3 regions of the Clostridium amazonense genome follow, and region 3 is predicted to be linked to each of the others. Evidence: predicted binding sites of a transcription regulator. Region 3 holds the regulator's gene; each other region holds the start of a gene.

Region 1 (10,762 bases), on a different contig from region 3:
ATTACACATGGGTGTTGAAAAATAATTTTAAAATAGAATTAGAAGATGATGATGTTTTAAAATATTTCAGCAATATAGTAAAGGATTTAAGTTACATTCCTACATCGAAATTAAATTATGCAGATATGAAAAAATTAATAGTTGCACATTTTTCATTAGGAGAATTATATATACATAAAAATAATAGAAGTTTTGCTGAGGAACATTTTGAAAAGGTTATAGAGATTTTAAATAATGCAAATAAAAATGATAGTAAGTTTTTCAATATGGTTCAAGATGAAGATGACATAACTGTATTTGAACTTTCTATGTGGGCAAGAAAAAACTTAGGTGACATATGTAGTAATAATGAAAAGGCGTTAGTATTTTATGAAAGTATAGTTAGTGATAGAGAATTATTATACTTAGAAAAAAATAAATCCATATATTATATATCAAAAGTTATGGAAGATGTTGATAAAGCATATGAAGCAGCTATTAATATTATAAAAGTTATGCCAGACTATGAAAATGTAGGAAAAGATGCCGTAGAATTTTTAAGAAACAGTAAATTTTATTTGAAAGCATTAGAAATTTGTTACAATGAATATTATAAAAATGAAGATATATACTGGGTAAATGTAGCTATAAGCTGTTGTAATGTTGATAAAAGCTTTAATATACAATGTTTAGAAAGAACAGTAAAATTTTTAGAACTATTATTGACAACTCAACATTTTGATGAATGGGGAAATTTAGTTGAGGCACTATATAATGCAGTGAAGAATTGGAGTACGGGACTTCAAAATTTATTAGAATATCTTAGTAGTACTTTAAATAAGATAAATTATAAGTCAATAGATTATAGCAACTTTAGTAATTGTTTACCAGTTTTAAAAAATATATATAAAGAAATTTTAGATAAAAAATATGAGAATAAAAAAATAAGGGGATTTGAAGAAGATTTTAATTTTTACTTTATGATGGCTTCATTTAGAAATAAAAATTATAATGATAGTTTTGAAGCTTCTACTAGATTATTGGCTATGAAAGTTCAAGGTAGTTTGAAATATGATATAAATTATATAGAGAAAGTTATGAAAGCTAGTTTAGAGAATGTTTCTCAAAATGAAGATAATGTAAAAATTTATCCTTGGATGGAATTAATAAATAAAGTAAATTTCATAGGTGAAAAATGCGATTTTAACAATGATATAACATATGATGAGCAATGTAGAATAGTAAACAGAAAAATAAAAATACTAATTTTATGTGAAGATTTAAAACGAAAAGAAGAGTTTTTAAATAGTATGCAACAAAACATATTTAAAATAGTAAATAAAATAGAAAGTGGAGAATTTGTTGTTGTAGAAGATCAAAATATAGATATTGCTGATATAGCTATAGTTTTATTAGAAAATAATAATATAGAAAAAGGCATAAAAGATAAAATTAGTGAGCTAGATTACAAGAATACAAGTAAATTTTTATGGATAGTTAGTAGTGATATCTCAGATGCAGAAGTGAAAGAAACTAAACAAATTTTGAAAAATAAGGGTATTTTATCTCACGAAGAAATTTATAAAGAATCAGATGTAGAAGATATATACAATAAAATAGAAGAATCAGTTCCTAATAGTATTACTATGTATAGATATAATGATTTTTCAAATTTAGTAAAAAAACATTTAAAAGATATAGATAAAGAAACAGAGAGAGAATTTCTTGAAAAAGGTTTAGAAGTACAGTCTGTTGAGGATTCAACCTTTAAATATGAAGAAGACTTAAAAATAATAAAAAATAATGTTGAAGATTTTAAGGATAAAATAAATAATGACTTAGAATCTTTGAAGGATTATGTTGGAAATAAAATAGATACAGTTGTACCTGCAATTATAGATTCAAATTCAAGGATTATTGACACTATAGAAGAAGGAAAAAATTTAAGAGATGAAGCAGAAAGTGCTATCAGTAATAAAATTGTAGAGTGGTGTAATGAAGAAATAGTAGATATGCTAAAAAATCAATTTAATATGTTTTTAAATAAATATGATAAGGTATATTTTTCTCAATTAGACTTAATTAGAAGTACAAATAATAATACTAGGAAGATTAAACCAATTGCTTTAGATTTTGCAGATGACATTAAAGAAGTCAATTTTATCTCAGAAGATGATTTAAAAATAAAAATAAATAATTACTATGAGGAATTTCTTGAAAACTTAGATTTCAAATTTAAAATGTTTCCAAGAAAAAATATAATAAAAAGTATAGCAACTGGTTTATCTGGAATTTTTTTGAAACAAGGGGACAAAATAAGTAATAAAAAAGAATTAGTAAAAGCTGAGTTAATTGAAGAAAGTGATATAGTTTGTGATAATATTTATAATAAAATATTTGATAAATTGGAAGAATTAACTTTAAAAATACACATGGAAATTGATGATATATTTAAAGAGCTAATTGATGATATAGAAAAAAATATATTAACATCTAAAAAGATTTTTGAAACTAAAAAAATAGAGAGAAATGGATTAGAAACAAGAAATAAAGAGATTGTAATAAATATATCATTTATAAATAGTGAATTAGAAAAATATAAAAAACAATTATTACTTGGAGTATTGTATTGTAACGGAACAGTTTATAAAATATAAATTTTAATGTTGAAAGTAAAGTCGTATTTTTACTAAATTTGACTTTACTTTTTTATTATACAATATTTTAAAATGTATATATCATAGAATGCATTTTATTAAATAGAATATCTAAATTTTTTTCTTTATCATTAAAATTAGATAAAAGTAATGAGTCAATGTTATTTAGTAAGTGTAAAATAAATGTTGAACTATACAAATAGTTAACTATAGAATTAGAATCTTGTTCAAGTGAATTAACTATATGGGAAATAGGTAAAGAAAGGTTAGTGTAATAACTTTGAATAAAAATATATTTTTTTATATCCTTAGTTAATGGATATAAGGTATACATATCATCATAAATTATTTCAATTATATCTTTAAGTTTTGATCTATTATCTAAAGAGGAAATTCCTTTGAGTTTTGAAAAAGTGTTTTGCCAATGATTATCTAAAATTTTTACAATTATTTTACGTTTATTGGGGAAATAATTGTAGAGAGTACCAATAGATAAATTGCACTTTTTAGAAATTGATTTCATGTCTACATTTTCGTATCCTCTTGAAATAAATAAAGTTTTAGAAGTATTTATAATATTATATTCTATGTCTTCGTTATTAATATTAGGCAACTTGTAAATAACCTCCCTGCAAAAAGAATAAATCTTCGTTATATAAAACATAATATTCATAAGGAGTGATAAATATGAAATATAATTTTAATAATGAATGTAAAAATACTATTTCAAAAGTAAGAAAGAATTCTGATGGCGACATTACAGATGTTATGCTTTCAAATGGAGACACATACTCAATAAAAGAAGGAATAAACATGGCTAAGAATGGAATGATTGAAGGTGTAAATGTAGGAAAGGCTAAAAACGGAAGAGAATTTTTAAGAAGTAATCCAAATGGAAAAGAGGATGATAACTTAGACAATAAAGAGATGTTTTAAAAAAGAGCTGATTAGCATCAGCTCTTTCTATTCTTCCAATGAATATGATGAATTAGTTATTTTAAAGTTGTTTTTAATTCCATCAGTTATAAAGATCTTTTTATCTTTAGTTATAAAAATAGCATCTATATTATCTAAAGACTCTATAAATTCTAGACCTTTTTTAGAACCTAAAGCAAAAGTAGTTGTAGAAAGTGCATCTCCATCAATAGATTTATCACTTATTACAGAAACACTTAATAAATCATTATCAAAAGGATAGCCAGTTTTAGGATCTAAAATATGATGATAAATTTTGCCATCTACTTCTAAGTATCTTTGATATGTACCAGATGTAACTATAGATTTGTTCTTTACAAGTAAATTACCTACAGAACCTTTTGTGTCATTAGGATCTTGGATACCAATTCGCCAATCAGTTCCATTAGGTTTATTACCTAACATATATATATTTCCACCTAAATTTATCATAGCACTACTAACATTATGTTCTTTAAGCAAGTCAGTTAAAATGTCAGCAGCATAGCCTTTAGCTATTCCACCAAGATCTATTACCATATTTGGTTCTTTTAAAAATATAGTTTTATCATTTTCATTCAAATCAACATTTTTAAAACCTACATAAGATAAAGTATCTTTTATAAGTGTATTTTCAGGGACTTTAGCATTCTCAGTTCCTATTCCCCAAAGTTTTACAATTGGGCCTATAGTTATATCGAAATTTCCATTTGAAAGTTGAGAATAATAAAGGCCTCTTTTTACTATATTAAAAGTATCATCACTGACTTTAATAGGTTTATTTCCTGCATTTTCATTTACTGTATCTAATTCTGTACCAGTTTTATTTATACTTACCAAATCTTCTAAATTCTTAAGTTCATCAAAACATTTATCTAAAATACTTGTATCTTTAGAATCAAATATTTGAATTGTACAAACAGTACCTATTATCATATCAGTTCTAGAAATAGGTTCAGAACTTTGTTTTGAACATCCAAATATGAAAAATGAAGATAAGATAGTACAAAATAATATACATTTTTTTAAAAAATTCATATGTAATAACCTCCTAACTGTATAGTTACAAAAATTATAAATATAATTTAAAATTATTATATCATAAAAAGAGACTTTAGGATAAAACCTAAAGTCTCATATTGGCTTGTACTATATTGAAAAAATATTGTACCAATATATTATTTTGCTGGTTTTACTTTAACTACATCAGTATTACCTTTTTCAGCTGCTTTTAAAGCTTCTGTAGCTAAAAGTTTGAAATCAGATGATGAAGTAGTAGCGCCTGTTATACTATCAACTTCTTCTATATTTCCTTTTTCTATTAATTGTTTGCTAAATTTTTCTGAAAATTCTTTTGGATAAGTCTTTGCAACTGGTTCCATTTGTGCTTTGTAGTCTTCATCTTCAGATTTTAATTTATCTTCTTCATTTTTGTAATCAGCTTTACAATCAACTATTTTTCCTTCTTCAATAGTTAATTCTACAAATCCAGTCCAACCATGGCTATCAGCTTCACTGAATTCAGCTTTGTATGTGCCATCTTGAGGGCCTTCAGTTTTAGAAGATCCACATCCTACTAGTAATGTTCCTGCTAATAATGCTGCTGAAACAGCACTTAAAAGTTTTTTATTCATTTAAAAGTCCTCCTATTAATAAAAAAAAGATGTATTGCTATTTTAAATTGTATATAATTTAACTAAAAAAGTAAATATAAAATATCGAAAAAATTCAAAAATATTAAAAAATATGTAGAAGTAGAAGAAAAATTTAATGAAAACAAATAATAATTTTACAGTTTAATACTTAATATATATATTTAGGTTAAATATCGAGTTGAATTTTAAATTAAATAAAACAATAAAGAAAAAATATTATATAAATTATAAAGTTGTATGACTAATTTATAACGATAATAAACATATCAATAAGATTATTAATTGAAAAATTAAATTATTATAATTATATGGAGAAACCATATGTAATGTCATTGTATTATTTAAAGCAATATTGTATTATGAAGAAAGCTAAAAGATATATAATTAAGAATATACTATTAAGGTTCGAAAGGGAAATTATGAAAATACTAAAAAAATTTGATATAGTGATAATAATAGTATTACTGTTGTTGTCTTTTATTCCATATGGAGCAATTATGATATTCAATATTAATGGAAATAGCAATGGTGTATATGCTAAAATAACTGTTAATGGAGAAGAATATAAGATTGTAAGATTAGATACACATAGTGGAGTTGAAGAATTTAATGTAAAAACCTCAAAAGGTTATAATACAATAAAATTAGAAGATGAAAAAATAGCAATAGTTGATGCTGATTGTAATGATAAAGTTTGTGAAAGAGTAGGGTACATATATAAAGTTGGGCAGACTGCGGTGTGTCTACCACATAAATTAATAATAGAGATTACCGGTGAGGTAAAAGAAACTGAAGAGGAAGACTTTATAGCTAGATAGGAGAGAAAAAATGAAAGATACTAAAAGATTAGTGTATATATCGCTCTTGATAGCAGAAGCTTTGGTTTTACATATAATTGAAGGAATGATTCCAGTACCATTTATTACTCCTGGAGCAAGACTAGGTTTTGCAAATATAATAACAGTAATTTCCTTATATACATTAAGTTATAAAGATACTGCTGTGGTTTTATTTGTTAGAATTTTATTATCAGTTATGTTTGGGGGAAGTATTTCAAGATTAATGTATAGCTTAGGTGGAGCTGTTTTTAGCTTTATATCAATGATAATTGCAATAAATTTATTTAAGGATAAAGTAAGTATTATAGGGGTAAGCGTTATAGGTGCAGTTTTTCATAATGTAGGGCAGTTGATAGTGGCATCATTAATAGTAGAAACTTTAGGTGTAATGCTATATTTGCCGGTAATGACAATAGCTGCAATAGGCACTGGAATATTTGTAGGATTAACTTCTAACTTTGCAGTAAATCATTTAAATAAAATAAATAAGAAGCTTAAAATGTATTAAGTTTGAATGAAAGTAAAATAAAAAAGTATATGAAGATTTTATCGGAGGGAGACCTCCGTAATTTATCTTTAGTAAAATTAAATTGTTAAATGGGAATTTTTGAATCAGGTGGGGATATGGGAATGAAATTGAATACTAACATATTAGAATCTATATTAGAGTCTTTAGATGAATATATAGTTATTATTGATAAAGATTTGAATATAGTTATGTTTACTGAGTTATTTAAAGATTTTTTTGGGGAAAAGAATATTTTGATAGGTCAGAAAATTGATAATATTATATATAATAATAATTTTAAAAAAGTTATGGCAAGTAAAGATAGAAAAGAACAGCTATTAGATGAAACAAAAGAAAAGAATGCTATATTTATACAAAGTCCAATTATTGAAAATAATATAGTTTTAGGAGCTGTAGGTAAAATTGTTTTTGAAGAAGATATAGGCAAAAGGGAAGATGAAATAGTAAATAATTCATTAGAGAATACAGCAAAATATAATTTTAACAATTTAATTGGTAAAAGTGATAAATTTATAACATGTATAAATTTGGCAAAAAAAGTTTCAAAAGGAGATTCAAATATATTGATAACAGGTGAAAGTGGAACTGGAAAAGAGCTAGTTGCACATTCAATACATAATGCAAGTAAACGTAAAAATAAACCATTTGTAAAGATAAATTGTGCAGCAATACCATCAGAATTATTTGAGTCTGAAATGTTTGGTTATGAGGAAGGAGCGTTTACAGGAGCAAAACGTAAAGGAAAAAAAGGGTTATTTGAAATCGCAGATGGAGGTACAATGCTTTTAGATGAAATTGGAGATATGGATCTTAATATGCAAGTAAAACTATTAAGAGTTCTTCAAGAAAAAGAGGTTTCAAGGGTTGGTGGAGGTGAAGTAAAAAAGATAGATGTTAGAGTAATAGCAGCAACTAATAAATCACTTCTTAAACTTATTGATGAAGGCAAATTTAGAGAAGATCTATATTATAGATTGAATGTTATACATATAAATTTACCATCTTTAAAGGATAGAAAAGAAGATATAGAACCACTTTGTGATATGCTTATCAAAAATATATGTGAAAAATATGGGGTATATTGCAAAGGGACATCTAAAGAAGCTATGAAATGCTTAGAAGAATATAATTGGCCAGGTAATGTTAGACAATTAGAAAATATTATAGAAAGAGCTATAAATTTGATTGATGAAGATGTTTTAATAAAAACTAAACATTTGCCTGAACAAATAATTGAATATAAAAATGTAAAAACTGTTTTTTTAGAGCAAGGAACACTAAAAGATTCAGTTGAAAAATTAGAAAAAACACTTATTATTCAAACACTTAAAGACGTTAGAGGGAATAAAAATAAAGCAGCTAATATATTGGGATTAAGTAGAGCTGGATTATATAAAAAAATTGAGAGGTATAGTATTAAGACAAATTAAAATAATAAAGAAACGCAAAAAGATAAAGCGAAAAATAAATTAATAAGGTATAGTAATTCAAAATATGTAAACAAAGTATACATGTGTATTTTGTTTACATATTCAGAATTTTGTTAATTAAAAGACAAAGTAATTGCTAAAACCTTAACAAAGTATAATGTTGAAAAAAATGTAATCATTTACTATGTAAACAAAGTATACATAAAAAATAGCCTTTAATATTTAGATACAATATAAAATGGCTATATAGTGGGAATTAAGATAGTTGGCATGAGTATTGCTTATTAATATTAATGTAATAGGGAAATGAAAATTATGACTATAATTACGTGATTATTTTATTAAGGGGATTATAAAATTTATCATTTTGTAATTTAAAACATAATTTAAAATATTATTCATGGGGGTTTAAATATAATGAGAGAAGTAGTAATAGTAAGTGCAGTTAGAACTGCGATAGGATCATTTGGAGGAAGTTTAGCAAAGCTTTCAGCTGTAGATATTGGTGTAATAGCTGCGAAAGAGGCTATAAAAAGAGCTGGAGTTAATCCAGAAATAATTGATGAAGCTATAATAGGAAATGTTTTAACAGCAGGAGCAGGACAAAATACATCACGTCAAATAGCATTAAAAGCAGGTTTAAATCCATCATCAACAGCTATGACTGTAAGTAAAGTTTGTGGATCAGGACTTAGAGCTGTAAGTTTAGCAGCTCAAATAATAAAATTAGGAGATGCTGATGTAATTTTAGCAGGTGGAACTGAAAGTATGAGTAATGCACCATATGTATTACCAAGCAATAGATGGGGCCAAAGAATGGGCGATGGAAAAGTTGTAGATACTATGATAAAGGATGGATTATGGGAAGCATTTAATGATTATCATATGGGAATGACTGCTGAAAATATAGCAGAAGAATACAATTTTACAAGAGAAATGCAAGATCAGTTTTCATTGACTAGTCAATTAAGAGCTGAAAAAGCAATTAAAGAAGGAAGATTTAAAGATGAGATTGTTCCAGTGGAAATACCACAAAGAAAAGGTGATCCAATAATATTTGATACAGATGAATTTCCAAAAGCTAATTCAACAATAGAAAAATTAGCTAAATTAAAACCAGCATTCAAAAAAGGTGGAACAGTAACAGCTGGAAATGCATCAGGAATAAATGATGGTGCGGCAATGCTTATCATAATGGCAAAAGAAAAAGCAGAAGAATTAGGTATAAAACCTTTAGCTACTATAAAATCTTATGCATCAGCAGGTGTAGATCCAAAAGTTATGGGTTGTGGACCAATACCAGCTACTAAGAAGGCATTAGAAAAAGTAAACTTAAAAGTTGAAGATTTAGATTTAATCGAAGCAAATGAAGCATTTGCAGCTCAATCATTGGCTGTTTTAAAAGATTTAAATTTAAATCCTGAGATAGTAAATGTAAATGGTGGAGCTATTGCATTAGGACACCCAATAGGAGCATCTGGTGCTAGAATATTAGTTACTTTATTACACGAAATGGAAAAAAGAGATGCTAAAACAGGTCTTGCAACTTTATGTATAGGTGGAGGACAAGGAACTGCATTAGTAGTAGAAAGAAACTAATAGTTAACAAAAATTTATAATGATATTTAAGGCATTATTAGAATTGAATTAGATTCTAGTAGTGCCTTTTGAAATTATATAAATTTTAATCATAATTTGTAAAAATACTTATATAAATATTAAAGTATGATAATAAATTTAATAATATATTGAAGTTTAATTTATAAGTATAAATACATAAATTGTAATAACTAAATTACTGAAAAAACTAAATTTATATGGTATACTAAATAATGAATTTATAATGTTTTATCATACTTTAAGCTTTTAAAGAAAAGTGAAAGGAATTTGGTTTATGGATAAAAACTTAGAAGGCTCAGATAAAAAGAAAAAAAGAAAAAGAAAATCTAAAAATAAAACAAGGTTGTCGAAAAATGTTAAAATTTCAATAGGTGTATCGGCAGCAGTTATAATAGTTGGGTTAATTGGCGGGGGTGTTTATGTAAAAACAAGTGTTGAAAAATATAAAGAAGCCATATATCCTGGTATGAAGATTCAAGGTATGGATTTATCAGGCAGAAATAGGGAAGATGCTATAAAAATAATAAATGAAAACTATACTAAAGCAATGAATGAAAAAAGAATTGTAATTAAAAGCAAAGATAAAGAGTATGATATAAAATATTCAGACTTAGGGTTAACATTTGATTATGAAAACACAGTTGATGAAGTTTTAAAAGAAGGAAAAGATAAGGACTTATTTGAAAAATTTAAAATGATAAAGTACCCAAAGGAAAAAGATCATGAAATTAAATTTACTTATAATGAAGCACCTGTAAATGAAAAAATTAAAAATGTAGCAAAAGAATTAAATAAAAATAAAGTAGAAGCAACTATATCTGGATATGGTGGAAACTTTAATATTACTGATGAACAAGTTGGATATAAAGTTGATGAGGAATCTTTAAAGAAAGACATATTAAAGCATATAGCTGAATCAAAAATAGATGAAAAAGAAGTAGTTGTTGAGGTTAAATTAATAGAGGATAAACCTAAAATAACAAAAGCTGAACTGAAAAAGGTAGATACTTTAATGTCATCTTATAGTACAAGCTATGCAGGTGGAACCATAGATAGATCTACCAATATAGAAATATGTACTAATACAATTAATGGTAAA
Region 2 (10,762 bases), on a different contig from region 3:
AAATACTGTTTTATATCCTTGGCATCCATAATTTAAAGATCTATTTACTCTACTTATAGTAGCTGTACTTGCACCTGTTGTACTTGCAATATCTAAATATGTTCTTCTTTCCATAAGCATTTTAGCAACTTGCAATCTTTGCTCTATTGCTTTAACTTCATAAACTGTACAAACATCTTCAAAAAACCTATAGAATTCTTCTTTAGTTTCTAAAGATTTAATACACTCAATTAAAAAATCCATCTCTTCACATTCTAGTTTTGATTTGTATTCACTCATAAAAATACCCCCTACACTAATATTTCCCCTATATTAGTACTACAATCCCTTTTTTTAATGTAACCATATAAATTGATTTAAATATTTGCAACTTTTATTTCTAAAAAAGTATTATTTATAATAGCTATTCCTTTTACGTGCAAAATTTTCTTTAAATTGAGAAATTTATAAAGATTCTAACACATTTTTCAACTTCGATTATATCACAGATATTAGAAACTTTAAAGAACAATAATATTTGATTTCAAAGAATATTTCGCAAAAAAAAGATTAAAGTAGACTAGCCACTTTAATCCTATAAAGCATTTATTAGTATAATAGATCCTGCAAATATAGTAGCAAAAACTATTGTCATTTTAATTAAAAAAGATTCTTTAGTTTTAGTTTTATTTTTTGAGTAAAACGTTTCTGAAGTTCCGCTTACTAAACCTTGTAATCCATTTGCTTTACTTGGTTGTAATAATATGCAAATAATTAATATTATAGCTGAAATTATTTGAATCCATACAAGAACATCTTTCATGAGAACACCTCCTTATGTCTTTACACATCAATACTATAATATTATCATATTATTTTCAAAGATACAATTTATTTAACATAATATAATATGCTAATTTTAGTAAATTCCTATAAAAAAGTTGATGCACAACTTAATCTGCATCAACTTTCTTAAATTATTTTCTATTTATATTATAGAATGATTTCATACCTCTATATTCAGCCATTTCACCTAGTTCTTCTTCAATTCTTAAAAGTTGATTGTATTTAGCAACTCTTTCACTTCTTGCAGGTGCTCCAGTTTTTATTTGTCCTGCATTCATAGCTACAACTAAATCAGCTATTATTGTATCTTCTGTTTCACCACTTCTATGAGAAACTACAGCTGTATATCCTGCTCTTGATGCCATTTCTATAGCATTCAAAGTTTCTGTTAAAGTTCCTATTTGATTTAATTTTATAAGTATTGAATTTGCAACTTTCTTTTCTATACCCATTTTTAATCTTTCAGTGTTTGTAACAAATAAATCGTCACCAACTAATTGAACTTTATGTCCTATTTTATCAGTTAAATGTTTCCATCCTTCCCAATCTTCTTCAGCCATACCATCTTCAATTGAGATTATTGGATATTTTTCAGCAAGTTCTACATAATAATCTGCCATTTGTTCTGGTGTTAATATTCTTCCCTCACCAGCTAAATTATATTTTCCATCTTCAAAGAATTCAGATGATGCTGGATCTAATGCTAAGAATATATCCTCACCTGGCTTATATCCTGATTTTTCTATAGCTTCCATTATAACTTTTATAGCTTCCTCATTTGAAGATAAATTTGGTGCAAATCCACCTTCGTCACCAACACCTGTTCCTAAGCCTTTTTCTTTTAATATTGATTTTAATTTATGATATACTTCTGCACACATTCTTAATGCTTCATTAAAAGATTTTGCTCCAACTGGCATAATCATAAATTCTTGTAAATCAACATTGTTATCAGCATGTTTTCCACCATTTAATATGTTCATCATAGGAACTGGTAATACTTTTGCATTAACTCCACCTATGTATTGATAAATTCCTAAGCCTAAATATTCTGCAGCTGCTCTTGCACATGCAAGTGAAACTCCTAGAGTAGCATTTGCTCCAAATTTTCCTTTATTTTCAGTTCCATCAAGATCTATCATTAAATTATCTATAGCAACTTGATCAAAAACATTCATTCCTACTAATTCTTCTGCTATTATATCATTTACATTATCTACTGCTCTAAGTACACCTTTACCATTGTATATTTCTTTAACATTATCTCTTAATTCAACTGCTTCAAACATTCCTGTTGATGCACCTGAAGGTACCGCTGCTCTACCAACTGTTCCATCTTCTAAAGTTACTTCCACCTCTACTGTTGGAAATGCTCTTGAATCTAATATTTGTCTTGCATAAACATCAATAATTTCTACATATTGTTTCATTTATAAACCCTCCTAAATTGTTTTTATTTCAAGTCATATAAAATAGAATTGATCTTTTAAATTACACTTTGTAGTGTAGTATTTAAATATCTATTTTATTGACAATATATATTATTCCCTTAAGACACATTGATTTATTATTTTATTTTTGCATCTTAATTAGTGTTTCACCGGTCATTTCAACTGGTTTCTCAAGTCCCATTACATCAAGTATTGTTGGAGCTATATCTGCTAATATTCCAGATGTTAACTCCTTTTTTCCCTTAGATATACATATAAATGGAACTTCATTCGTTGTATGTGCAGTCATAGGTTTTCCTGTAGAGTAGTCTATCATCTGTTCTGCATTTCCATGATCAGCTGTAATAAATAATACACCATCTTTCTCTAAAATCTTATCTATTACTTTTCCCATACAATTATCTACAGTTTCAACTGCCTTAATTGCAGCTTCTAAAATTCCCGTATGACCTACCATATCTGCATTTGCATAATTTAAAATTATTAAGTCATTTTTATTTTCATCTATTTTCTTTAACACTTCATCTGTAACTTCTTTAGCACTCATTTCAGGCTTTAAATCATATGTTGATACTTTAGGTGATGGTATAAGCACTCTCTCTTCATTATTATTAGGCAATTCTACTCCACCATTAAAGAAAAATGTTACGTGTGCATATTTTTCAGTTTCTGCTATTCTTAATTGATTTAATCCTTTTGATGAAATATACTCACCTAATGTATTTTTATATTTTTCTTTTGTATATGCCACACTTACATTTTCTAATGTTTTATCATATTCTGTCATTGAAACAAAACATAATCCATTTAATTTAGTTCTTTCAAAGTGTTCAAAAGTCTTGTCATTTATGGCTCTTGTAATTTCTCTTGCTCTATCTGGTCTAAAGTTAAAAAATATTATAGAATCATTACTCTTTATAGTTCCAATTGGCATATTTTCATCATCTATAACTACAGATGGAAGTACAAATTCATCTGTTTTGTTATCATGATAAGATCTATCTACTGCTTCTATTGCATTTTTTACTATTTCGCCTTCACCTTTTACCATTGCATCATAAGCAAGATTTATTCTCTCCCATCTATTATCTCTATCCATAGCATAATATCTACCCGAAACTGTAGCAATTTTACCTATACCTATTTCTTTCAAATAACATTCTAAGTCTCTTATATATTCTTTAGCTGAAGTCGGCGGTACATCTCTACCATCTAGAAAACAATGAATATATATTTTTTCAACTTTATTTTCTTTACATAATTTAATTAATGCTTTTAAATGTTCTATATGTGAATGAACTCCACCATCTGATAATAATCCCATCATGTGTATTGAAGAATTATGTTCTTTCGAATTTTTTATAGCTTTTAAAAAGGCTTCATTTTCAAAAAAAGTTCCTTCTTTTATACACTTTGTAATTCTTGTTAAATCTTGATAAACTATTCTTCCTGCACCTATATTTAAATGTCCCACTTCCGAATTCCCCATTTGACCTTCTGGAAGCCCTACACTAAGTCCTGAAGCTTTTAATGTTACACAAGAATATTTTTTTATTACTCTATCAAAATTTGGTTTTTTAGCAGCTCTTATAGCATTTCCATCTAAACCACTACTTAATCCAAACCCATCTAATATCATAAGCATTGTCGGTTTTTTAGACATCTAACCACCCTTTAACTATATTTTAATAATTAACTATTGCACTAAAATCTTCAGCTTTTAAGCTTGCACCACCTATTAAGCCTCCATCTATATGTTCTTTTGACATTTGTTCTTTTATTGTAGATGGTTTTACCGAACCACCATATTGTATTCTTAATTCTTCACTTGTATTCTTGTCATATAATTTTTCAACAATGTTTCTTATAAATCCAATAGTTTCATTAGCCTCATCAGCAGTTGCTGTTTTTCCTGTTCCTATTGCCCATATTGGTTCATAAGCTATAACTAATTTTTCAACTTGCTCTTTACTTAATCCATCTAAAGCTTTTTCAACTTGACATTCTAATTTTGCTTCTGTAGTATTTCCTTCTCTTTCACTTAAAGTTTCGCCAACACAAAGTATAGGTAAAATACCATATTCAAAAGCTTTTTTTATCTTTTTATTAACAGTCTCATCTGTTTCATTAAAATATTCTCTTCTTTCACTATGTCCTATTATTACATAATCAATATCTAATGATTTAAGCATTGGTGCAGAAACCTCTCCTGTAAACGCACCATTTTCCTCAAAATGCATATTTTGAGCCCCAACTTTTATATTAGTTCCTTTTGTTAATTCTCTAACTTTTTGTAAAGCTATAAAACTTGGACAAACTACTACATCGCAATTTGCATCTTTTACTAATGGAATTAAATCTTCCACTAATTTAGTTGCTTCACTTATATCTTTATTCATTTTCCAATTTCCTGCAATTATTGGTTTTCTCATCATATTCCTCCAACTTTACAACTAACTTAAATATTATTTTTTTACTTATCATCAAGTGATACTATACCTGGAAGTTCTATTCCTTCTAAAAACTCTAATGATGCTCCTCCACCAGTTGATATGTGAGTCATACACTCTCCTAAATTAAATATATTAACAGCGGCAGCACTATCTCCGCCACCAATTATAGTGGTGGCTTCTTTATTATCTGCCATTTTCTTTGCTATAGCTAGTGTACCATTCTTAAAGTTTTCAAATTCAAATACTCCCATTGGTCCATTCCAAACTATTGTTTTTGAATTTTTTATTACTTCTTCATATATTTCTACTGTTTTTGGTCCTATATCAAGACCCATATACCCATCTTTTATGTCTTTTCCTTCTGTTATTATTGCCTCTGAATCTTTAGAAAATTCCTTAGCTACAACATGATCCACTGGTATTAATAATTTAACATTTTTATTTTTAGCTTTTTCTATCATCTCTCTTGCATAATCCATTTTATCATCTTCAACTAATGAATTTCCAATGTTATAACCTTCAGCCTTTAAGAATGTATACGCCATTCCCCCACCTATTATTAAAGTATCAACTTTTTCTAATAAATTGTTTATAACATTAATTTTATCAGAAACTTTAGATCCTCCCAATATGGCAGTAAATGGTCTAACTGGACTTTCTACTGCATCACCTAAAAACTTAAGTTCTTTTTGTATTAAATATCCACAAACTGATTCTTTTGAATATTTAGTTATACCAACAGTAGAACAATGTGCTCTATGAGCTGTACCAAACGCATCATTTACAAATATATCACAAACTGATGCTAATTCTTTTGAGAAATTCTCTTCATTTTTAGTCTCTTCTTTTCTAAATCTAGTGTTTTCAAGAAGTGCAACTTCTCCATCTTGTAACTTATTTATTTTTTCAATTACTTCATTTGATATAACATTATTATCTTTTAAGAAGTCAACGTTTACTTCTAAAAGTTCTGATAATCTCTTACCTACTACTTTTAGTGATAACGCCTCTTTTGCTTCTCCCTTTGGTTTTCCAAGATGAGAACACAAAATAACTTTTGCACCATTTTCCATTAAATATTTAATTGTTGGCATTGCACCTAATAATCTATTTTCATCTGTTATTGCTCCATCTACAAGTGGAACATTAAAATCACATCTTACTAAAACCTTTTTTCCCTTAACATCTATATCTTCTATTGTTTTTTTATTAAACTTCACTTATATTCCCCTTTCCATATTATTCTTATAAAAATTTTACAATATATAAAATAATATTTCAATTTATTATGTGTTATTTTCTATATTATAATATTATCTATTAATTAAAATTTTATAAGAAAATATATCGCATCATATATAGTACAGTAAATTTTATACTTTACTCTTTTATTTTACCATCTTTTTAGGAAATATGATATACTATTAGGTTATTTTTTTAATATTTAGTGTAGCTTTATTGTTTGTTATAAAATTAAAATCTAGTTCTTATTAAAATTCAGAACTAGATTTTATAAAATTTATTCTTTATAATCTATCAGCTACATATTTTGTAAGATCAGCTAATCTATTTGAATAGCCCCATTCATTATCATACCATGAAACTATTTTAACCATATTATCATTTATAACCATAGTAGATAATCCATCAACTATTGATGAACGTTCATCTCCTCTATAATCTATAGATACTAATGGTTCTTCACTATATCCTAATATTCCTTTTAATTCACCTTCTGATGCCTTCTTAAATGCAGCATTTATTTCTTCTGCTGTAGCTGTTTTTGAAAGTTCACAAACTAAATCTGTTATTGATACAGTTGGTGTTGGTACTCTTACAGCCATTCCATTTAATTTACCTTTTAATTGTGGTAAAACTAATGATACTGCTTTTGCCGCTCCTGTTGTAGTTGGTATCATAGCTTCTGCTGCAGCTCTTGCTCTTCTTAGATCCTTATGTGGTGCATCTAATATTTTTTGGTCATTTGTATAAGAATGAATTGTAGTCATAAGACCTTTTACAATTCCAAATTCTCTATCTAATACTTTTGCAAATGGAGCTAAACAATTTGTTGTACAAGATGCATTAGAAATTACATTATGCTTTTCATTTTCATATTTTTCTTCATTAACACCTAAAACTATAGTTATATCTTCATTTTTTGCTGGAGCTGAAATCAATACTTTTTTAGCACCTGCCTCTATATGTGCCTTTGCTTTTTCTCCATCAGTAAATTTACCACTAGCTTCTATTACTATATCAACACCTAAAAGTCCCCAAGGTATATTTTTAGGTTCTCTTTCTGCAAAAATTCTTATTTCTTTACCATTAACAATTATAGCATTATCCTTAGCTTCTACAGTTCCCTCAAATTGGCCATATAAAGAATCAAATTTTAATAAATGTGCTAATGTATATGGATCTACTAAATCATTAATCGCTACTACCTCTATGTCATTATTATACTTTTCTACTAAAACCTTAAACGCATTTCTTCCTATTCTTCCAAATCCACTTATTCCAACTTTTATCATTATTAATTCCTCCTACCATTCATTTATTATGTTTTATTATTTACAATGATGTTTCTGTTAATATATTATATATTTCTTTAGCTGTAGCCTCATCTGTAAATAAAACCTCATTTTTTCTATCTTTGATAGCTGCGATAATTGCTCTAGCTTTTCTTTTACCTGCAGCCACCGCTATCATATGTTTAATTTTTGATATTTCATTTCCATTTATCCCTATATTAGGTAGTGAATATACTATTTTTCCATCAGCATTAAAGTAATGTCCATATGCTTCTCCAACAGCATCTTCACTTTTTATTTTCTTTATTATTTCATAATTTAATTCTCTTTTATGGGACATCCTAGTAGCATCACCAATACCATGAATAACTATAGTAGATTTTTTTATACCTTCAAATATTCTTTTAATTTCTGGTTCATTTAAAATTGCATCAACGGTCTCTTTGCTCAAGCTATCTGGAATATGTAATATTTCATATCTTCCATTAATTTTAGATGCCAATCTACCTGCTAGAGTGTTTGATTGCAATTCTATATCTGTTCCCATTCCTCCTCTTGCTGGTAAAACCATTATATCCTTGTATTCATTAGTGGCCTGAAAACTATCAACTACTTCTTTAACAGTATTACCTCCCGTTAATGAAATTATTATATTATCTTCTAATAAATTTTTTATATATTCCGAAGATATTTTAGATATTTCTCTTAATACTGATTTATCCTCTTCAACATCGCCTGGTACCATTACCATGCCTTTTATATGCAATAGATTTGCTATTTCAAGTTCTATTGATTTGAATCCTTTTATTTCTCTTATAAAAAATTTTAAATCTCTAAGCAAATCCTTTCCTTCATCTGTTATACTCATTCCTATGCTGTTTATATCTATTAAATTTTGTTCTTTCAAAAAATTTACTTCACTTCTTATTATTCTTTCACTCAAATTTAAATTATTTGATAACATTCTTCTACCAATAGGTTGATTGTAATAAATATTGCTTAAAATGTTATATCTCATATCCAAAACAGTTAAAAGTTCTGGTACTAATTTCATTTGTAATTTTAATAATTCTTTCATTTTTCTCTCCTTGGACTTTTTGTGACCCGTAGGAACATTTATGTCCCTTTATGATTTTATTATATTATAAAAAGCTATTCATGTGAATAGCTTTTTATAAATTTATTAATTTTTTTATTTTTTCAAAATTGTCTTAAACTCTTTTTCTTTGCGCTGAACTTAGTATATTTAATTCATCCCTATATTTAGCTATGGTTCTTCTTGATATTTCTATCCCTTCGTTTTTTAAAATATTACAGATTGCTGAATCTGAAAGTGGTTTCTTTTTATCTTCATTTTCTATTATACTAATTATTCTTCTTTTTATATTATATGTAGAAACTTCTCCGTCATTTCCAGTTAAGCTGTTAGTAAAAAAATCTTTTATTCTAACTACCCTACCACTAGGTATCGCTATATATTTATCTTTTATTGCTCTACTTACTGTAGATTCATGAAATTTTAGATTATCAGCTACAGTTTTTATTGTTAATGGTTTTAAATAATCTTCTCCATATAGAAAGTATTCATTTTGTATTTCTAATATATTGGATATTACAGAATACAACGTTTGTCTTCTACTTTCTATACTTTTTATAAGAAACATCGCTTTATTTACTTTTTCTTTTACATAATCAACAACTTCTTTTTCTTCACAAGTTGATATTATTTCACTATAAGTGCTATTTATATTTAATTTTGGTAATACTGAGTCATTCATTACTATTACAAATTCATCTTCTATTCTTTTTATAATAGCATCAGGTATTATATAGCTAGTCTCGTCTCCAGTAAAAAATCCTCTAGATGGTTTTGGTTCTAATGTTTTTATTATATCAACATACTTTTGTACTTTATTTAAATCTAAATTTAATTCTTTAGCTATATAAGAATATTTTGCTTTTGAAACTTCTTCAAGATATTTATCTATTATGATGTATATATTTTCATCTTCAATATTTTTTCTAATAAGTTGGATTTTTAGACACTCTCTTAAATTTCTAGCACCTATTCCTATTGGTTCCAAACTTTGAATTATTGATAATGCCTTTTCTACTACTCTTATATCACAATTATTTTTATTAGCTATATAACTTAAATCATCTTCAATATATCCACTACTATTTAAATCTTCTATTAAATAGTAACATAACTTTTTTTCTACTTTGTTAATTTCTAAATCTATTACTTGCTCTTTCAAATAATCTTTTAATGATTTTTTAGCTTCAACAAAGTTTAAAGGCGATACTTCCTCATCATTTCCCTTATATTCTTTTGAACTACTATCAGTATTGTTGTTTTTTAAAAAGTCTATAAGTTTTTTAAATTCAATATCACTTTCATTATCATCATTATTTTTAGCTTCCAATGTCACATTTTCTTCCAATTCCTTATTTATATGAGTAAGTAAATCATACGTTGACATTTGCAAAAGTTTTACCGACAGTTGCATTTCCATAGTCATAACTAATTTTTGTTCCATTGATAACTTTAAATCAAAACCCAAACTCATAATTACCACAGCCTTTTCTACATAATTTTAAGACTATAAAGTCTCGTAATTAAATTTAAACTCTATAGTCTTAATTATATCATAATTATAAATTTTTTCTATTTTACTACATATTATATAATTTAAATTAAATAATTATATTTTCTTCATTTAATATATTTATTGTATTGCATATTAAACTATACATTTCTTTTAATTCTATTCCATTTTTAATTATACCTAAAGTTCTAAAGCTTACTTCAAAATTAAACATTCCCTGATTTTTATCTATTTTGTCACACTGATTACACTGGAATATAAAATTTCTATATTTCATTAGTACATTTATTATATTTTTATCTTTTACTATTTTTTTAACAATCTCTTTTTCATTTGTCTTTATTATTAATTCATTATCAATTATTGCATTTTCTGTGCTGTATTCTTCAATATCTAATTCATTGCATTTAGAATTTAATTCATTTCTATTACATATTTTAAATTTAAAATTATTTAGACTCTTAAAATTACTTTTAATTCTTGTATATGTTATAGGAATACTCCCTGCATCCATTGTATAGTATTCTAGTATTATATCTGTACCATCATACTTCTTATTAATTTTTATTCCCCTGGAATTAATGTTTATATCTGCCCCAATTTCCTTACTTACCTTTTCCCATACTTCCTCTATACAGGGACCAGAAATACTATTGATTCTACTCATATTTTTAATTACCCCCTATTTATTTTACGTTTTTCTATTATAATGTGTTATTTTATTAATATATATTATAATTTCCCCAAAAATTATTTATTTCATAACAACATTTATAATTTTCTAAATTTTTAAAATATTTTCATTATAATTATACTATATTTTTATATATTTTAAATATTTTTTTCATAATAAACTATAGAGTGTATCTCAATAATACTACACCTCCTAA
Region 3 (10,762 bases):
GCACATAATGATGTGTGAGCTGATAATATAACACCAGTTGATCCACAAACTCTTGATAATTCTTCAACTGCTATTGCATAAGAAAGATTGTTTCCACCAGCTCCTCCTAATTCAGTTGAAAATGGAATTCCCATCATGTGATATTTTGCCATTTTCTTTACATTTTCCATTGGAAATTCTTCTGTTACATCTATTTCGGCAGCAAGAGGTTTAACTTCTGTTTCAGCAAACTCCCTTACCATTTGTTTTACAAATTCTTGTTCCTTAGTTAAAGAAAAATTCATAATTCCCCATTCCTCCTATTAATTTTTTTTGAAATGTTTTTGTAAATATAATAATCTAAAGACATTTTGCCGCAAAACAAGCTAACAAGAAGAAACAATTAAATCTATTTCGAATTATATTTAAAATTTAAATATAATTTAAATTCTGAAAATTTAAGATTTATTTTGAACCTCTCACATTAGCTAAATCTATTAACCCTATGTAGTTAAAGGATTACATATTTTTAAATACTTTGTCTCTTTTCTCTAAGAACGCACTCATTCCTTCTTTTTGGTCACAAGTGCTAAAGCACATTCCAAAAATTTCAGATTCGTATCTTAATGCATCTTCAATGTTCATTTGAATTCCATTATTTATAGCTTCTTTGCAGAAAGCTACTGCTTTTGGTGCATTATTTGCTATCTTTTTAGCCATATTCATTGCTTCATTCATAAGTTCTTCTGGTTCAACCACTTTATTTACAAGACCTATTCTTAAAGCTTCATCTGCTTTTATAATGTCACAAGTAAATATTAATTCTTTAGCTACGCCCTCTCCCACAAGTCTAGCTAATCTTTGAGTTCCTCCAAAACCTGGCGTTATTCCAAGTCCTGACTCAGGTTGTCCAAACTTAGCTTTTACTGAAGCTATTCTTATGTCACAAGCCATTGAAAGTTCACAACCACCACCTAATGCAAATCCATTAACTGCTGCTATAACTGGTTTTTTTAAAGTTTCAATTCTTCTAAATACTTTGTTTCCAAGTATTCCGAATTCCCTGCCTTGTATTGAATTTAAATCTTTCATTTCTGAAATATCTGCTCCAGCTACAAAAGCTTTTCCTTCACCAGTTATTATTACGGTGTATATGCTTTCATCTTTCTCAATAATTTCAATAGCATCATTTATTTCTTTTAAAGTCTCTGAATTTAAAGCATTCAATGCTTTTGGCCTATTAAGCTTTATGACAGCAATGTTTTGATCCTGTTCTAGGATAATGTTTTTAAATTCCATAAATGCTATCCCCCATGAATATTCCTATTAGATTTTGTGAATAATATAACAATTTTCTTAAAAAAATAATATCGAAGTTTCTCAACCTCATGTCTTATTATAGACCGAATGGTATATTTTTGCAACAGAGTTAATTATTTTTTCTGAATTATTTTAATTAACAAATAATTTGTTTGTAATTATCACTATTTCATTAAATTTTTTTCAAAAATTTTACCCACAAAGTTCCTAATATTAATATATTTACTTTTTTCAAATTTTTATTATAGGTTACAATCTAAGTTTTTATATAGCCTTTAAATGCTTTTCCCATAACAGTATAAATATATTTTCATTGTGTAGTTTTATTACTCTTTTATTCACAATATATTAATTGATTTTTCAAATTAAATTTCTAATGTCACTTATAATTAAATTAATTGGCACATTTAAATGGGTAGAATAAATTCCACCCTACTTCCCCAATTGACAGTTGACAATGGACATTGGACAGTTATTGATGATATTATTCATTTCATTCACAATATCTTTAATTGCTTTTTTATTAAAATCTCTTTCTCCTTTGTATCTGAGACTTTAGTCTTGGCGGTTCTTGATATGGATATAAAACCTAAATTAATACCGTGTAACAACAAGAATAAATTCTCGCCTACAATAATTGGCACAAATTTTATTTTTCCCTTCGTAGCCGAGACTTCAGTCTTGGCGGTTTTCGATTTTGATACTTACCTAAGTCCAGGTGGAATGAATTCCACCCTACTTTACCAATTGACAGTGGACATTTGACAGTTATTAAAATCTCTTTCTCCTTTGTAGCTGGGACTTTAGTCTTGGCGGCTTTTGATCTGTCTATACTCTTAAAAATAACACTGTATAATTGCATGATTGAAACCTCGACTATGGATTTTTCTCAATTCTTCTACATAAAAAAAATTTTAGCTGCTAGCTATAATACAACTAGCAGCTAAAATTTTAATTGATTTATATCTTCAACTTGATAAATTCACTTTGAATATTTTCAATTTTAAACTTTTAATTTTCTTCTTTTCTACGTTCATTTAAAAGATAACTTAAAGTCATCAAACTTTCACTTAAGTGAACATTTTCCACTATTACATCGTTTGGAACTTTTAAATCTATTGGAGCAAAATTCCATATAGCTTTTATTCCTGATTCAGTAATAACTTCACATACATCTTGTGCTCTTTCTTTTGGCACACAAATTATTCCTATATCAATTTGATTTTCTCCAATAAATCCTTCTAGTTCATCTATATCTAGTATAGGAACCTCTCTTATTTTTAGACCAATTAATTTAGGATTTATATCAAATATAGCTTTTACATCAAAAGACATCTTTTGAAAATAAGTATAATTTGCTATTGCTTGACCTATATTACCTGCTCCTATAATTACTATGTTATAATCTTTATCTAGTCCTAATATCCCTGATATTTGTGATAGAAGTTCTTTTACATTGTAACCATATCCTTGTTGACCAAAATCACCAAAACAATTTAAATCTTGTCTTATTTGAGATGCTGTAAATCCTATTTTCTCACTTAATTCATTTGAGGAAATTCTATCCACATCATTATTAGCAAGTTCCTTTAAATATCTATAATATTTAGGAATCCTTTTTATAACTGCCATTGATATATTTTTCTTTTTATCCAAGAAATCACCTCCAAAATATTCCAATCCCTTTGTAAAATACATGTTCAAATCTAGTTAAACATTATATGTTTCTATATTTGCATTATTTAATTTGTTTATCATTTAACTAATTCATCATTATCTTTGTTACAAAATCCACTTTTTATCTATGTATATATTTAAAAATTAAATCATCTATATGTCCTATTATTCAATAATACAATAAAAAAATATTTTTTGTATTGCTTTTTTTAATAATAACTTTTCTAATAGAGAATAAATTATTATTAAATATGGTTCTAAAAGCCACTTATTTACTTAATAATTTAAATTTTAATCATCTATTATATTTTAATGTTATACTTTTTCAATAATATATATGATTATGTAACAATAATTATCTTATAATTTAAAAATTCATTTTTTTTCACATTGTTTTATCAAACTTTGTTTATATTTTACCATATTCAATTAACTTTGTTTATAATATTTTTCAAAATTTTTATATAAATACCTCATCTTATCAAAATTTAGAATTATCTTAATAATTCTAAATTTCATTAAATTAAATTTGCTACTTAAATTATCTATAATGATTGTTATTTATTTAAAATAATGAATTAAACTGGCCTTTCAATTTTGAAATTCTATTTAATTATTTCTTCATTTTCTATTACTTTTTTATCTTTAAACTTTCTTTGAAATGAAAAAAGCATGTATTCCTACACGCTTTTTTTTTAATTAATTACTGTGCAACTTCTTCCCATTCTTCATAAAGTTTTTCAAGTTCTGCTTCTTTTGATGATATACTTTTATTAACTTCCTGACTCTTCTCTGGATTTGAATATATTTCTTCTAAACAAAGCATTTTTTGAAATTCATCTATTTCTTCTTCTGTTGATGCAATTTTTTCTTCTAATGATTTTATATACTTTTGTTTTTCTTTTTCCTTTTTTTCTTCTTCTCTCTTTTTCTTTTTATCTTGTTTTATTTGTGTCTTAGTTATTCCGCTAGTTTCCTCTTCATCTTGGAATCTAGCTGGATTACTTTTCTTTTCAATATAATAAGAATAATTTCCTAAGTATTCTTTAATTCCATCTATGTTAAGTTCAAAAATTTTACCTGCAACCTTATTTAAGAAATATCTATCATGGGATATAACAAGTACCGTTCCATCATAAGTTAATAGTGCATCCTCTAATGCTTCTCTAGATACTATATCTAAATGGTTTGTAGGCTCATCTAATAATAAGAAATTATTTTTTGATAACATAAGTTTTAAAAGATTTATTCTACACTTTTCTCCACCACTTAATTTTTCTATCTTTTTAAATACATCATCACCAGTAAATAAAAATGCAGCTAATGCACATCTTACTTCTGTTGTTGTCATGTCTGGAAACTCATCCCAAACTTCATCTATTATAGTTTTTTGTAAATCTAAATTAGATTGTTCCTGATCATAATATCCTATATTAACATTTTTACCTAAAACTTTAACTCCTGAATCTTTTTCAATTTCATCCATTATAATTTTAAATAAAGTTGTTTTTCCTCTTCCATTTTCACCTATAAGTGCTATCTTATTTTCTCTTTTTATATCCATATTTACATTTGTAAATAGAACTTTTTCACCAAAGCTCTTACTTAATTCTTCAATGTGTAGTACATCATTACCACTCTTTATCTTGGTCTCAAAAGATATTCTTGAAGCCTTCTGTTCTTTATGTGGTGCTTCTATTCTTTCAATTTTATCTAATGCCTTTTGTCTACTTTCTGCTGCTTTTATACTTTTTTCTCTATTGAATGATTTATATTTTTGTATAATATCTTCTTGTCTTTTAATTTCTGCTTGTTGAAGATTATAAGCCTTAAGAGCCACGTCATAATTTTTCTTCTTTAAATCAATAAATGTAGTATAGTTTCCATTATAAGATGCTGCTCTTCCCCCTGCTATTTCAATAGTCTTATTTGTTACAGCATCTAAGAAAAATCTATCATGGGAAATTATTATCATACTGCCTTTATAATTTTTTAAATATTCTTCAAGCCATTCTATTGCGTCTAAATCTAAGTGGTTTGTAGGCTCGTCAAGTAAAAGGATTTCTGGCTTTATTAATAATAATTTACAAAGTGCTACTCTTGTTTTTTGACCACCACTTAATATATTTATCTGCTTATCAAAGTCATTCTCATTAAATCCAAGCCCTTTTAAAACCCTTCCTATCTCCCCTTTATAAGTGTATCCGCCTCTATTTTCATAAACCTCAGTTAATGTTGTATAGTCTTTTATTAATTTATTGTGATAATCAGCCTTAGTTTCATCATAAGGTTCACTCATTTTTTGTTCTAGAGTTTTTAGCTTTTTTTCCATATTTAGAAGTTCTTCAAAAACTAAAAGAAGTTCACCAAATATTGTATTGTCTGACTCTAAAGCAAGATTTTGCGACAAGTAACCAACTCTTTTACTTTTATCTATAAATAATTCACCACTATCATACTCCATTTGTGATGTTAATATTTTAAAAAGAGTAGACTTACCAGCACCATTTGCGCCAATTAAACCAATCTTTTCACCTTCATTAATGCTAAAAGTAATATCTTTTAAAATAACATCTATACCAAAACTTTTATGTATATTATTACAACTTAAAACTATCATTTTCTGTCACCTCAAATATATATTAAAATCAATTGACAATAAGCAATTGTCAATTTAACTCATTGTTAAAATTAAATTTTATTTATAATCTTTTAAACTTAATAAGTTTCTCTCTACAATTTATTAAGCTTAAAAGTTCGTTTCACTTCTATTTTACTATAATCACAAACATATAACAAAGAAATTTAAATTACATAGTTATAACAATATAATAGTTTCCCACCGCACGATAAAGAAAAAAGCGTGTTTTCACACGCCTCTTCTATATAATTTATATTACTTGCAAGGTTGAAACCTCTACTACAGAGATTGGCACAAACTCTTCCCCCTTTGTAGCTGATACTTTAGTCTTTGCGGTCTTCGATATAGCTACAACACTTAAAATACCAACGTGTAACCGCAAGGTTAAAACCTCGCCTACTTAACCAATTGACAGTTGACAATGGACATTTTACAGTTATTGATGCTATTATTCATTTCATTCATAATACCCTTATTTGCATATTTAAATCGGTAGAATAAATTCCACCCTACAGAAAAATATTTGAATAAATATATGGCACATCAACTTCCACTCCTTCGTAGCTGAGACTTCAGTCTTGGCGGTCTTGGAGTTTTAGTAGAATGATTTCCACCCTACATAGGAACTAAAATATATTTTACTTGCCCTTAAATTTTGTTTTTTATTTAACTACTTGTAATTTTATTTCTGTTGCATTTTCATTGTTATCTACAACTTTTAATAATATAAAATCTCCATCTTTTAATTCATTAACTTCAATTTCAAAATTATGTCTACCTTTTTCTTCTGATACTATTCCATCAAATTCTGATTTGTAGTTTAACTCTCCATTAACATAAAAATTATATGAACCTAAATTATCAGAAACATTTCCTTTTAACACTACTTTATTTCCTGAAAGTTTTACTTTACCATCTGTAACTTCTGGTTCAGTTATATTAATAGTTGGTTTTACTGTATCGCAGTAGATTTTATATCCATAATCTCTTAAAACTTTTCCATCATAATCAACAGCTTTTATATTTACAACTGTTAAGCCTTCTTTTAATTCTAGCTGCTTTTCAAATGTTGCAGTTCCATCTTCTTTAATATTTACATCTATTTTTTCGCCACCTATAAATAAATCTTTTATAGCTCTATTTATAGTACCACTTATAATATATTTATTTTCTTTTACATTTGTTTGTCCATTTTCTAAATTTTCATCATCTAATTTCATAACTACTGGATTTATATTTCCTACTGGTATAACAGTTTCTGAACCATTTAAATTTCTTGCATAATCAAGGACACCTATTCTTATTTGGTTTAATGCATTATCTTTTAATCCTGTTACTAGTTTACAATATAATCCTGTTTTTTCATCATATTGTACATCTTGGCTAAATGGTTCCATTACACCATTTTTAATTATACATACACCTGGCTTCATATCAACTCCTGATGCATCATCTGTTGCTGTAAAGTATATTTTTGCTGCACCAACTCCAGCATTTTCACATTTTACTATTTGAACATCTGGTCCATTAGTATCTATCTTCACTGGCATATCTACGATTTGTTCTTTTGCTCCATTATAGTCAACTTTCATTTTTATTCTATATGTGTAATTTCCATCTTTTGCATTTACAAAGTTTCCTTTAGACTTATCAAATAATCTACCATCCCATGAAAGTTCAGCCATAAATTGTGGAAGTTTTCCTACTTCAGAGTTTATTAATTGTTTTCTTCTTTGTGTAATTGTTCCTACATTTCTTATAACTTTTCCTTCACTATCTAAAACTTGCGCAGAAATTTGTTTTGCATTTCTCATTAAATACAATCCTGGATAAATAACGTCATTTAACTTATCTTCATTAGGACTTATTGCTATTTTATCCTTATTATATATATTTTTTCCAATCTCATTTGTATTTTCTAATCCAAGCATCACAGGTATACCTTCAAAACTTGATAAAGCTAAATTCTCTATTATAGCCTTATCCCCATTTTTATTTACTGCATCAACTAAAATATGTTTTTCTTTATCCCATGCATTGTTTGTTGTTATTTTTTCTTTATCCCACTCACCATAGAATCCCATGTATGGAATTGATAAAGAAGGGATGTTTTTATCTTTAGATTCAAATTTTATATATCCTTCTAAGTACTGCTCTGATGCAAAGCTACTTCCTATATTTAATGTAACATTAACACTAGCATTTCCTTTTGCTGGAACAATAATATTTTTAGCACTAAACTCCAAGTTAGCTTCACTTTTACCTAGTTCTCTATCATGTACCATTTCACCTATAGTCTCATCTTGAGTTAATACATTTCCTAAGCTTTCTATTTTATATTCAGCTTGCTTGTCCCCGTAATTTTTTAAATCTAAAGTAAACGTAACTTTATTTTCTTTTATCTCTTTTAATTCAACTGATGCTTTTCCATTATTAGTTATAGTAACTCTATTTCTTATAGCATCTTCAACTTGTGTAAGACCTGCACCTTGTCTTCTTGGAGAGAATGGTGTATTGCCATGCTTTTTATCTAGTTCTACTTGTGCAGTATTCATTATATTATTTTTTGCATAATCCATTTTTTCTCTGCCTGATAACTCATTCATCGAATCCTTCATTGATTCTAATAAAAGTGTCATAACACCTGATGTATGCGGAGCTGACATAGATGTTCCACTCATAACACCATGTTCTCCCTCATTTAAAGTTGAATATATTTGACCACCTGGTGCCGCAATTTGTGGTTTAAACTCTAAACTTGGTGATGGTCCCCAAGATGTAAAATCAGAATAATCTCCTGAATTTTGATTTTTTCCTACTTCATTTCCAAGATCTCCATTAAATAATACTTTATTTTTTGATTTTTTAATTGCTTCACCAACAGAATTTGGAACAAATATAGCAGGTATTTTTATTGATGGGTCTGTTACCATATTAATAATTGTTTCATCTTTATCACTGTTATATATAATTACACCTGTTGCACCATTGTTTTGAGCATTTACAATTTTATCTATAAATGATATATCTCCTCTTTTAACCAGTGCAACTTTACCTTTAACTTTTCCTAATTCTTCATTTTTTCCTAGACCACAATTAATTATCTCATTATTTTTATTATAAATACTTCTAAAATCTACTTGATGTTCTGCAAAAATTCCACTAGCTATTTTTTTATTTTTTTCATCTTTAAATTCAATTATTTTATTAGCTACATGAGTATTTTCATAACTTGATACCATTAATGCATCTTTAGCAAGTGCAGGATCTCCAACAGTAATTTGATCATTTAAAACACCTATTCCATAAGGATTAGTAGCTATTGAGCTGTTTCCTGCTGAAACTACAACCATAACTCCAGCATCTGTTGCTCTTGTTATTGCATCTTGAACTGGCTCTGCGTCATTTCTAAATCCTGCTGGTCCACCTAAACTCATATTTATAACATCTGCACCTAGTGCTACAGCGTCATCAATTGCAGCCAACTGATCATCACTATATGTATACTTTCCTAAAGGTCCATTTGAAAATACTTTCATTGCAAGTAATTGAGTTTCAGGCGCTACCCCTCTAACTGCCCCATTACTTTCGATAAGATTTTCATCACCATCAGCTCCTACAATTCCTGCTACATGAGCTCCATGTGGTGATTTTGAATCTCTTAAATCTACTATTTGTGTATTCTTATCTGAGTAATTATATCCAAATGGAATTTTTTCCGTAAAATATGTGTCCGCATTTGAATCTGCTTTTAATACTCCACTTTCCTTTATTTTATTAATAGCATCTCTATTTAATTTTAATTTACTTGTATCTTTAGGATTTTTAAAATCTTTATGCTTGTAATCTATTCCTGTATCAAGAATAGCTACAACCATACCTTCTCCCTTTAAACTATATTTTTTCCAAACATCTTCTACTTGAGTAAGTTTTGTTGCGTTACTCATATTTTCAACATATTTTGTTGCTTCCTTAACACTTTTTACACCATTTATAGCTTTTATATTCTCTATATCTTTTCTTTGTGCATCTACACTAAAACCATTGAAAACATTAGTATAGCTATGTCTTATATCTACACTTTCCATACTCTCTACAGCTTGTCTTACTGGTTCTTGATTTACTTCTACTATTGCATTTTCTTTTTCACTTGCTCTTGTACCCTTTGGCACCATTTCTTGTGCTGATTTCCCATTAACCTCAACTATAAGTCTTACCATTTCTTCTTGATTTTCATTGTTTATTAAAGTTTCACTTTTAGGAATATTATTCTTAAATTCCTCTAATATTTGTTCTTTACTTTCAGCTGTAAGTGGCATATTTAAAAGCTTACTTACTTCTTCTGCTTTTACCATGTTAGGAATTGACCCCACAGTGATTGATGTCACTAATGCTAAAGTCATAATTTTAGCAAAGTTTTTCTTTAATTTACTATTCATTTTAGTTAATCCCCCTTATTCCTCTAATGCTTTTTTATAACAAAAATTTACATATAGCATTTATAAACTTAACTTGCTAAACAATAAATTTTTTATTACCTCTCATAATTTTTTATTTATACTCTTTTGTATTACTCTCTACATATTCAAATAATATGTCTCCATTTATAACGGATTCCACTTCACTTTTTGTTGCAACAATTTTTGCACCGAAATTATCGCCAACTTTCCAAAGTCTAAAGTAATCTTTTTTTTCTTTTTCCTTAAACTCTTTTTCATTTGATACATCGTAATTTGTCACTTCTATTTTTTTCTCGTCATAATTTATTTCTTGAAGAGACGTAACAACTTCTTTATTTTTATTCTTTTCATATTCTATAATAAAAACCTCATCAGACTTTTTATTTTCAACATTCTTTATAAAGTTATCAACTAAACTTATATTTAATACTTCTTCATTGTATCCATCTTTAACTTTTACCACATAATTTTTATCTGCCACATTTTTAATTTCATACTTTTCTTGTCCTGCATCTTTTAAACTTATTTTATAAAAAATACCGAAACAAATTGCACCTGCTAGAGCAATAGCAGCTACTGTTCTTATCAAAACATCCTTATTATACTTTTTCATATTTACCACCTTTCCATAGGATTTCAATCTAATACTTTAATTTATACCTTTGTTTTTAATGATCTGAAATCT

The links. Region 3 encodes Rex, which represses fermentation and respiration genes when NADH is low (regulators of the CRP and FNR family bind a similar motif). Its sites were predicted from a motif close to ATTGTTAANNNNTTAACAAT; they were not measured.
Region 1: the regulator Rex is predicted to act here: its motif matches at 8,176-8,195, upstream of AC07E4_RS19065 (acetyl-CoA C-acetyltransferase).
Region 2: the regulator Rex is predicted to act here: its motif matches at 6,191-6,210, upstream of AC07E4_RS06790 (phosphoglycerate kinase).

Annotation. Positions count from the first base shown of each region.
Region 1 is NZ_JBWKMH010000033.1:920,676-931,437, reverse strand. It holds gene AC07E4_RS19105 (hypothetical protein) at 1-2,636, shown strand, start outside; gene AC07E4_RS19100 (TetR/AcrR family transcriptional regulator) at 2,704-3,249, opposite strand; gene AC07E4_RS19095 (DUF3892 domain-containing protein) at 3,324-3,572, shown strand; gene AC07E4_RS19090 (FAD:protein FMN transferase) at 3,600-4,628, opposite strand; gene AC07E4_RS19085 (FMN-binding protein) at 4,769-5,224, opposite strand; gene AC07E4_RS19080 (NusG domain II-containing protein) at 5,665-6,063, shown strand; gene AC07E4_RS19075 (Gx transporter family protein) at 6,074-6,592, shown strand; gene AC07E4_RS19070 (sigma-54 interaction domain-containing protein) at 6,709-8,043, shown strand; gene AC07E4_RS19065 (acetyl-CoA C-acetyltransferase) at 8,461-9,642, shown strand; gene AC07E4_RS19060 (VanW family protein) at 9,938-10,762, shown strand, end outside.
Region 2 is NZ_JBWKMH010000010.1:534,928-545,689, reverse strand. It holds gene AC07E4_RS06815 (YerC/YecD family TrpR-related protein) at 1-279, opposite strand, end outside; gene secG (preprotein translocase subunit SecG) at 575-802, opposite strand; gene eno (phosphopyruvate hydratase) at 957-2,255, opposite strand; gene gpmI (2,3-bisphosphoglycerate-independent phosphoglycerate mutase) at 2,398-3,939, opposite strand; gene tpiA (triose-phosphate isomerase) at 3,962-4,708, opposite strand; gene AC07E4_RS06790 (phosphoglycerate kinase) at 4,750-5,949, opposite strand; gene gap (type I glyceraldehyde-3-phosphate dehydrogenase) at 6,256-7,263, opposite strand; gene AC07E4_RS06780 (sugar-binding transcriptional regulator) at 7,304-8,341, opposite strand; gene rpoN (RNA polymerase factor sigma-54) at 8,475-9,827, opposite strand; gene AC07E4_RS06770 (hypothetical protein) at 9,961-10,539, opposite strand.
Region 3 is NZ_JBWKMH010000031.1:191,710-202,471, reverse strand. It holds gene AC07E4_RS13255 (acyl-CoA dehydrogenase) at 1-284, opposite strand, end outside; gene AC07E4_RS13250 (short-chain-enoyl-CoA hydratase) at 499-1,278, opposite strand; gene AC07E4_RS13245 (redox-sensing transcriptional repressor Rex) at 2,311-2,955, opposite strand; gene AC07E4_RS13240 (ABC-F family ATP-binding cassette domain-containing protein) at 3,680-5,596, opposite strand; gene AC07E4_RS13235 (hypothetical protein) at 5,868-5,999, opposite strand; gene AC07E4_RS13230 (S8 family serine peptidase) at 6,280-10,056, opposite strand; gene AC07E4_RS13225 (hypothetical protein) at 10,169-10,690, opposite strand.